DNA from 3 places in the Lysinibacillus sp. OF-1 genome. Region 3 is predicted to be linked to each of the others. Evidence: riboswitches for the same ligand, from Rfam matches in the RefSeq annotation. Region 3 holds a riboswitch; each other region holds the start of a gene.

The links. Region 3 has a riboswitch for thiamine pyrophosphate ahead of NV349_RS11505 (ABC transporter substrate-binding protein). Riboswitches for the same ligand answer to the same signal wherever they lie in the genome.
Region 1: linked by a shared signal. The riboswitch ahead of thiW (energy coupling factor transporter S component ThiW) and the one ahead of NV349_RS11505 (ABC transporter substrate-binding protein) in region 3 are both predicted to bind thiamine pyrophosphate.
Region 2: linked by a shared signal. The riboswitch ahead of thiT (energy-coupled thiamine transporter ThiT) and the one ahead of NV349_RS11505 (ABC transporter substrate-binding protein) in region 3 are both predicted to bind thiamine pyrophosphate.

The regions. Positions count from the first base shown of each region.
Region 1 is NZ_CP102798.1:880,051-883,333, forward strand. It holds gene NV349_RS04045 (VWA domain-containing protein) at 1-632, shown strand, start outside; gene thiW (energy coupling factor transporter S component ThiW) at 856-1,356, opposite strand; TPP riboswitch at 1,448-1,555, opposite strand; gene NV349_RS04055 (MFS transporter) at 1,622-2,818, opposite strand; gene NV349_RS04060 (ABC transporter substrate-binding protein) at 3,047-3,283, opposite strand, start outside.
Region 2 is NZ_CP102798.1:4,028,369-4,031,651, forward strand. It holds gene NV349_RS19795 (TspO-related membrane protein) at 1-652, shown strand, start outside; gene map (type I methionyl aminopeptidase) at 686-1,441, opposite strand; gene thiT (energy-coupled thiamine transporter ThiT) at 1,603-2,163, opposite strand; TPP riboswitch at 2,300-2,407, opposite strand; gene NV349_RS19810 (magnetosome magnetite crystal formation protein family) at 2,535-2,858, shown strand; gene NV349_RS19815 (hypothetical protein) at 2,914-3,036, shown strand; gene NV349_RS19820 (AAA family ATPase) at 3,078-3,283, opposite strand, start outside.
Region 3 is NZ_CP102798.1:2,374,438-2,377,720, forward strand. It holds gene NV349_RS11495 (ABC transporter permease) at 1-582, opposite strand, end outside; gene NV349_RS11500 (thiamine-binding protein) at 582-872, opposite strand; gene NV349_RS11505 (ABC transporter substrate-binding protein) at 874-1,869, opposite strand; TPP riboswitch at 2,023-2,133, opposite strand; gene parC (DNA topoisomerase IV subunit A) at 2,253-3,283, opposite strand, start outside.

The sequences.
Region 1 (3,283 bases), 1.5 Mb from region 3:
ATTGGGCAAGATGGCAGGACTGGGGAACATTTTGGCAGACGCTTATTTCACAAATGTTGCCAAGCTATAATGATGTTGCCTATGATGTGAGATTAGAAGCTGATGGCTCCTTTATGATTACAGACCCTACAAATGAAGCCGCATTTTTAGACATTGTAGCGGTTAATGAAGCAGGGGAGGAGTTAGAAACACAGTTAGAAACCATTTCAGCCTCCCAAGTTCGAGCTGTTGTACAGGCCGAACCTGGATTGATTTTCTTCCGTATAGCGGATGAGCAGCAGGCCATTTATCAGGCAGGTCTAAGTGTTCCTTATAGTGCTGAGTATGAACTGCTCCCTGTTAATGAAAAACTGATTGAAGAGTTAACAAATCAAACAGGGGGAGCCGTTTTAAAAGAACCACAAGATGTGTTCCGTGACTTTACAACCAAAGGAGCGGATCGACAAAACATTGCTACATGGCTTCTTTTAGCAAGTATGCTTCTATTCTTTATGGATATTACCATAAGACGTTTTGGGTGGAGTTTCTTAACAAAAACGAATAAAAAAGAGCAGCCAATTGAGGAGAAACCTGTACAAGCAGAAGATACGAACGTAGCCCAGCTATTAAAGGGTATGAAAAAACGATCATAATAGAGTGAAGGCAGTGCAAAATCATTCCATTTTGCACTGCTTTTTTGAATGCTTTGAGGTTTTAAAAAATGGTGCAAAGGTGATTGACAAAGTGCAGCCTTCGAAAAGTGCTTCTCAGGGGAGAGAGACGCTCATAAAGAAACGAACCCCGCTCAAAGACTAGAAAAGGAATCTTCTCGCACATCTTAAAGAATTTCCAAAATCAAAAAGCACTCAGCACCACTCAATAAAGCGAAGAATTAAAACTCTTTACTAGTACCGATTTTCGCAAAGTACTAGCTACCATAACACCTAAGATGGCCCCGATGGTACTTGATGTTAAAAAGGCTGGCATGAAGAATAATGCAGCTACGGATGTCTCCATAAGCAATTTTGCATAGGGTACGGCAATAAGTGAAGCTAAAATACCAGTGCCAAAAACTTCGCCGAATCCTGCTAGCCATGGTTTTCTACTGTATTTGTAGGCAAGGGCCGCACACAATGCACCAATAATACTACCAGGAATCGCTAAAAGAGAGCCTGTACCAGTAAAGATACGAATGATGGCTGTCACAAAGGCAACTAGAACTGTTGGCACGGGTCCTAGTATAATAGCTCCTATTACGTTAACAGCATGCTGAATGGGGTAGGCACGTGCGATGCCTGTTGGTATGGATACAAAGGTAGATCCTGCTACAGCAATCGCTACTAATAAAGCCATGATTGTCATTTTACGAATTGACATAAGGTTCACTCCTCTTGAATAAAATCATGAGGGAAATTAAAAGGCCGCTTCCTTTAAACAATAGGAAGCGGCCTTGCATAGACAATGACAATAGCAAGTAGCGCCACTTCCCTCCGCTAGTATGAACTAGATCAGGTTCAAAGGGTCCGTACATCATCATATACGTCTCAGCCTTTTAAAGGCTCCCCTAGTGGTAAATATCATTCAATTTTATTAACCAACATTACTGTAACATAATGTTAAAAATAGTCAATGATTTTTCTGACTATTTCGTATCAGGATGCATTAGATGAGGTGCTTTTTTCAATGTCCAGATGAGTGCAAGGAAGAAGCAGGCTAATAATATGATAGATCCGAAAATATATGGACTGTTCATATTCCAGTCAAATAGTAAACCTGCTAAGGCTGGTCCAATCATATTGCCAAGGCTCATGTAAGCATTATTCAAGCCCGCAGCAAACCCTTGTTCTTTCTCTGCAAGCTTTGAAATTAGTGTATTTACAGCAGGACGAATTAGTGTTGTTGCTGTAGAGAAAATAGTTGCTACAACTAATATAAGAGCGAAGCCAGATACAAACAATATTAAGAAAATAGCAACAGATGCAATAAATAAATTGACTAACACAACTTTCATTTCACCAAAGCGATTAAAAAGTGGTGTAATCACAAACATTTGTACAACTACCCCAAAAGCACCACCGACAACTAAAATAATCGCAATATCTACGGGTGTGTAATTAAACTTTTCTGTCACAAATAATGACAAGGTTGTTTGGAAGTTGGCAATTCCGAACGAGAACACGAGCATGATAATGAGCATAACGAAATAAGGCATATGTATGGAACGAGCCATTTGCTTCGCCAGATTTTCTTGCTTTTGCTTGTCATGTGAAGTGTTTGGTTTAGTAGATGGTAATAAAAAATAAGATAAAACAGATGCTAGTATGGCAGCAACTCCTGCCGTGAAAAATGGAAAATGTAAACTAACCTTTGCTAAGAAACCACCTATTCCTGGCCCTATCATAAAGCCAAGTGACATAGCAGCACCCAACATACTCATACCTTTTCCACGTTCCTCGTAGGTAGTAACGTCAGCTACAAATGCCATAATAGGAGGTGCAACAAATGCGGAACCTAGACCGCCTAAAAAGCGTGCTAAAAATAGCATCCAGACGTCTGTGGCTAGGCCAAAACCGATTTGTGCAAGACCTGTCACAATAAGACCGAAAATAATTAAATTTTTCCGACCATACTGATCCGAAAGATTCCCAGCAATTGGAGAAAATACGAATTGAGCTAAGGCGAACGTTGCAATTAGCATACCTAGAACTTGTCCTGCTGCACCGAATATTTTTAAATACTCTGGCATGACAGGAATAATAATTCCAATACTCCCCATTGCGATAAACATATTAAACATTAAAATATATAAAGCCGCCTTATTGGACTTCTGCTGGGTCATCGAATGAACCCCCTTTTTATAATCAAATATACTAAAGTCTATCATAAGATATCCTATCATCATATCGGTTGAAAGTCTGAAATGAAACATACCTGCTAGTGCAGCAATACCAATCCACGATGTAGAAAAGAATAAACAGACAATAGGTGAGGTGCTGCCAGAAGCAGGAAGATAATAGAAAAAGGTCTATCGACAAAATAAAAATTCATCGATAGACCTTTATATGCTTTAACGAATACTCATTTTAAATTCTAAAAACAATTCATTATATTTCCCTAAATAGTCTGGTCCTAAATTTTTGTAAACTTCTAATGTATCGCGTTGTTCTTCAGAAGGATAGTAGCGTTCATCAGAAACAACTTCTTCATCCATTAAGTCCATAGCAGCGATATTAGGCGTAGAGTAGCCTACATAATCGGCATTTTGTGCACCCGATTCAGCACTTAGCATGAAATTGATAAAGGC
Region 2 (3,283 bases), 1.7 Mb from region 3:
CTTTTTCGTGAATATCAACGGTCAATCTATGCTAGAAATCGCTAATCGCTTTTCTGTAGTATTTGCACCAGTTAGTGTAAGTCATGTAATTTGGATTCTTATTTATTTTTTACTCGGTTATTGGTTAGTTATGAATATCAAAAAGACAACTATGAAACAGTCTGCGCTTTTTAGCTGCATAAATATATTGCAAGCATTGATGATATACGTATGGCATCATGAGTTATTTATTGTTTCACTTGGCATTACATTACTCTTAGTCTTGTATTTATTTATGTTGTATAATACGTACCCTCTTCATGACAAAGCAATGTCGGGTCGTATTCCTTTCTCCATTTATTTTGCATGGATGACATTTATTTTTATTACGAATATCAGTTTTACGTTAACGGCTTATGGTTGGAACGGCTTTGGTCTTAGTACGCCTCTTTGGGCAGTAATTTTGCTGACATTAGGTGGAGCACTTGCGCTACATATCCGTTTCCATCACTTTGATATTTTGTTTCCTAGTGTTTTTATTTGGGCTTATATAGGAATCGCCTTACATAATGGTTTTGATGAGCTACTTGTCACTACCGCCGCCTTCTTTTTATGTGGTGTTCTCTTTGTTGGTATTTTATTTATTAAAAAAAATCCTGCCTACCAAAAATAAATTGGTAAGCAGGATTTTTCATTTCATTGCATTCTATTCTTCGTCTAATGATGTTAGGATAATCGGTTTATCTTTTGTTACAATGACTGAATGTTCAATTTGAGCTACAAGTGATTTATCAGGTGTAATGAATGTCCAACCATCACCAGCTTCTACAATATGCTCTGCCTTCGCTGAGATAAACGGTTCAACCGCAAGCACCATACCTTCTTTCATAATTGTAGAATCCCATGCATCATAGTAATTTAAAATGTGATTCGGCTCATCATGTAAAGATTGACCTAAACCATGACCAGTTAAATTCATAATAACAGTTAAGCCATTAGCATTCGCCTCACGTTCAACTGCCTTACCAATTTGATTTAATTTAGACCCAGCCTTTACCTTTGTCATTGCTCGATCAAAGGCGCTTTTGGCAACGCGACATAGCTTTTCTTTGTCCTCATAGCCATCACCAACCACAAATGAAATACCAGTGTCAGCAAAGTAGCCATTTAATGAACCAGAAACATCGATATTTACAATATCCCCTTCTTGAATAACACGTTTTCCGGGGATACCATGCGCCACTTCTTCATTGACACTAATACATGTATACCCTGGGAAATCATATTCTCCCTTTGGACCAGATATCGCGCCAGCCTCTGCAAACATACGGCCAGCAATTTCATCTAGCTCCAATGTTGTAACACCTGGTTTTGTGGCAGCTTTCATCGCTTCACGAATTTCAGCACAAATGCGTCCTATTTTTTTAAAAGCTTCAATCTCTTCTTGCGTTTTTACAATCATGTATAACGTCCCTTTCATCTAATATCTATACTTTAATATAACATAACTTGTTATGCGTATAACGATAAACGCTTTAAATATTGTATGCTTCCTTACTTTGCGAAGTGCGCAAAGAGTTATTTGCGACAAAAAAGCCCCTTCACAAATGTGAGGGGCATGTTTTATGCTTTTCTTTGCATTAATTGTGGAGCAGCTGTGAATAAAAGAACGCCTACAATTGCCGTTAAAATAGTTGCTGGTAGCATATATGTACCATTATAGATGATGGAATAGATCCATGCATTTTGATCGCCAGCATATTCTGCAAAAAATACAGCGCCAGCCATCGTGTGGGCTGCATATCGTAAAAAGCCCGCAAGCACCGTACCTAATATAATGTAAAGTGCCATTTTTGTTTTGTTGGCATTTTTGGCAGCCGCCAACACGGGTCCACGCACAACCGCCGCTAATCCTACAACTGTGAAAGCAACACCATAATCAAGGAATCCTTGTAGCCAGTGCACAATCGTAGCACCAAACATGGTTTGCATTACACCTACGAGTAATCCAGTTGTTAGCCCAGCTACTAAGCCCCAGCGAAATGCTATTAACATAATAGGTACCATGACTAGACTAACAGAACCACCTTGTGCCCATACTTTAAAGGAAACCTGATCAAGCACAAGAGCGATTGCTGCAAATATCGCAATCTCCACAAGCATTAATAGTCTTTTTTTGTCCATATATATTCTCTCCTTTGTTCCGATGTAGGATACAAGAGCAGGAATAGAAATGCGCTGATATGTCTCTTTCTGACACCTTTTTATTCCCTCAAGAATGAAAAAACGATGCCAGGACAGAGCCTCACATCGTACTAGTGTCGGTTTCTATCCACATCCCTACGCAAGCGTTAACTTACAGGTTCAAAGAGTCAAGGCATTACGTGCCCAGTCTCAGCTGACATCATCAGCTCCCCTTGTGGTCGTTACATCTGAATTTATTTGAACATTCTCATTGTACGCAAAGGATAGAAGGATTACAACCTCTTCCATATATTATTTTTTTGAAACTTTGCTGTTTTTCATGCGTAAATATTAAAAAAGGAGGTACAACTATGGAGAACCAAAAAATTTTATCTGCCTTTAGTTATTTAAGTATTTTCTTCGCCCCTTTTATCGTCCCATTAATTGTGTACATTATTACGAAAGATAGTGACGTAAAAAGACATTCAATTCGTGCACTTATCTCTCATTTAATTCCTTTTGTTTTCGGCATTCTGTTCTTTATTGTCTTTGTTTTTTCTACATTTAATTTGGATCCAACGTCCGGCAATAATAAGATGTTGATTATTTGGTTCGTTTCGTTTGCCATTTATGCCATCGTCTCACTAGGAATTGTAATATGGAATATTATTCAAGCTGTTCGTGTTATTCGTTAATGTTTCATTTTTAAGCGAAACAGGTAGTAGTAATTGTAAAAGGAGCTGTTTTTGAATGAAAGTATCAAATGTTGTGAAAACCGCCGTAAAATTAGCACCTATTGTTATTCCTATCGTGAAAAAAGTAATGGCTGCAAAAAAAGGGACAACACCTACAGCCACCCCTCGAAAAAAATAAACAGCAGGCGTATTCCCTTGTTTTGGAAATACGCCTTTTATTTATTTCACTTCAAAGTGGGTTTGACTATGTCCATTCAATGTTTTTTCTACATGTAAGACCGCTGGCATCGCCGATTTTAATTCAGGCACATGAGAAATCACGCCAATCATACGACCAGAATCCTGTAAAGCAATTAATGTATCAATTGCTTTATTCAAAGATTCCTCATCAAGCGAGCCAAAGCCCTCATCAATAAACATGGTTT
Region 3 (3,283 bases):
CTCCGCAATAACAGCGCCCATCACACTATACGTCGCAGCAATTTTTACACCTGAAAAAATCGTTGGGTATGCATGAGGCCATTCGAGCTTCCAAAAAGTTTGCGCCTTTGTAGCACCAACCATGGCAAAATAATGCTTTAACTCAGGTGCTGTTTGCCGAAATCCGTCCATTGCCGCAATAACAATGGGGAAAAAGCACACGAGGCAAATAATGATGAGCTTTGGTAATAAACCAAAGCCAAACCAAATAATGAGCAATGGCGCTAAGACAAGAATAGGGATATTTTGCGACATAATTAAAATCGGATAAAACAACTCCCGAATAAATGTAAATCGATGCAAGACAATCGCCACCATTAATCCACAGGCAATGCCAATGGCAAGTCCTAATAAGGCTAATTGCATCGTAGCCCAAGCATGTGGTAAAAAGGTTTGATAGGCTTTAAAAGCTTCCAACAAAATACTACTTGGTGCAGGTAATAACCAATGAGGAACTTCAGCCACATGCACAATGAGCTCCCACACGAATAAGAGGAAGGCGATAAAAATAATCGTCCTTCCCTTTTGCAAAGCTTGTTTCATTACTGGTATTTCTCCGTTAATGTATCCATTGTTATACCAGTTGGCTGATATAATATTTTCACTTGTGTAATGACATTGATAGCACCAAGCTCAATCATCTTGTCATTCATTTTTTCAATGATTTGCAGCAACGTTGACAGCTCACCTTCCATCGTCGTTTCCAACGGATGTACCTCATATTTCACACCAGCAGCATCTATCACAGCAATCGCCGCATCGACATACGGTATAACATCCTCAAATTTCTCTGTTTTTGGAATGATTTGAACACTGATTAATGAATTCGCCATCTTATTTGGCCTCCTTTTTAGGTAAGAAATCATTTGTAAAGGCTTGTTTCGCATTAAATTCGCCCTCTAACACGTTGTTGCTAGACATCCATTTTGCATAGTTTTCCCATACAGAAAACTTTTGCTCTCCCCATTGCTTGGCATCATCCTGATATTTATCGGCTAGCCATTCCTGACTTTTATGCACTAACGCTTGATCTAAATCGGGAGCCGCTTCTATTAAAATATCAGCCGCCTCACTTGGATGTGCTATGGCGTATTCATAGCCCTTCGATGCAGCCGCCACAAACGCTTGAACTAGGTCAGGATTGTCCTGGATCATTTTTTCATTTGTAGCTAGAACAGGTGTATAATAGTCCAGCTGATCACTATAATCTGTTAAGTACAGCATATTAATCTTTTCACCCCGTAGCTCAGCTTCAATACCTGTCCACGCGTAATAAATCCAAGCAAAATCAATATCCTTTTGCATCATCGTGAAAAAATCTAAATCTCCTGCATTGACGATATCTAGTTTATGAATGTCTGCCTTTTCTGTTTGCATCAATGATTGTAGGACAGCTTGCTCTAGTGGAGCCCCCCAACCGCCATAGGTTTTACCTTCGAAATCCTTTGGTGATGTAATACCTTTTGATGCAATAGAAGCAAAGCCAGATGTATTATGTTGAATAATAGCAGCAATGGAGACAAGAGGCACATCTTGCACACGAGCCTGTGTAATCCCTTCCTGATAGCTCACACCAAACTCTGCCTTGCCAGAAGCAACAAGCTGATCGGCTCCTGCCTCCCCAGGCATAATAATGTCAACATCTAAGCCCTGCTCCTCAAAATAACCGAGTTTTTTTGCGACATACAGTCCTGTATGATTTGTATTTGGTGTCCAATCTAAGACCACTGATACTTTTTTCAGCTGATCAGTAGCCTGCTTGTCCTCCTTGTCACTACAGCCCACTAACGTTAAAAGTGCAGCCACTAGAATAAATAACCATTTTTTCATGCGAAGTCCTCCTAGTTGATAATGTGAAAGTGTTCATGATTGAATGTTGTCACCAGAAAGAAAGCGTATGCGTTTGGCAAGATATTGCTTGAAAACATAAAAAAACGCCTAGGATTCCTCCCAGACGTATTGCAATCAATCTTCAAAACTTTGCTTTTTTGAATAGATGTTCCCTACGCTGGTACGAGCCAAATCAGGTTCAAAGGGTCAGCGTCTATCGGACACAATCTCAGCTAGCAACTACTAGCCCCCCTACATTCTTGTGCTATGAACTTTTCGTTGATTATTATACCCATAGTTACGCTAAAATGACAAGATGCTATTTTTGACTAACGACTGCTCTCGTAAAAAAACCCAGCACTCCTAAGAGACTGGGCTTATCATTAGCTTAGTTTCTGTTCTTTTTTAGCCGTTAAAACATGGGAAATAGCCCCATCTGTTGCAATATCCACTTTAAACGAACCGTTGGAATGGCGATCAGCACGCGTCAATGTTTGGACATCAATGAGCTCTTGTACACCTTTTTCCGTTTCAATCACTATTTGCTCCTCATTCGTTGCTTGAATAACTGCCACAATACGGTGAGGATTTGCTTTTAATTCTGTTAATACTTTTAGACCACGTTTTGCACGACTTGCCACTTCAACTTCTGCAACATTCATTTTCTTCACGGCTCCACGCTGTGTGACGATTACCACATATTGTGTAACATCAGGCTGTAGCACATTGACACCGACTAAGGCTTCTCCATCCTTTAGCGTGATGCCTTTGACACCGCCTGTTTTCACCCCTGTAACTGGTAATTCTTCCAGTGGGAAACGAATCGCATAGGCTGTATCCGTTGTTAACATCAGTTCCACATCATCTGTCACAAACGATGCAAAGATCATCGCATCGCCCGCTTTAACATTCATTGTTTTTATTGGCTTCGAATAACGCGTCACCGCATAATCTGCCAGTGGGGAGCGTTTAATTTGACCATCTTTTGTAGCTGTTAAAATATACGTATTTGGCTGTTCGAATGTTTCAAAGCCATACACTGCAATAATAGACTCATCTTCCCCTGTTGGCACAATACTTGAAATATGCTGTCCAAGATCCTTCCAGCGAATATCAGGTAGCTCATGAACAGGCTGGTAAATATAATTGCCTCGATTTGTGAACAGTAACAGATGATGCTGTGTATTTAAGGTTGCTTCATACAATAAGTAATCCGAATCCTTCATCGCAAAATCCTGACCATTGGAAGCGGCATGTGAACGTGTGGATGTACGTTTAATATAGCCATCCTTTGTCACCGTCACCACAACCTCTTCACTTGGCACAAGGACATCTAGCGTAATTTTAATTTCTTCTATTTCCTGCTCAATTTTCGAGCGACGTGGCTCTGTGAAGCGTTTCTTAATCTCTAGTA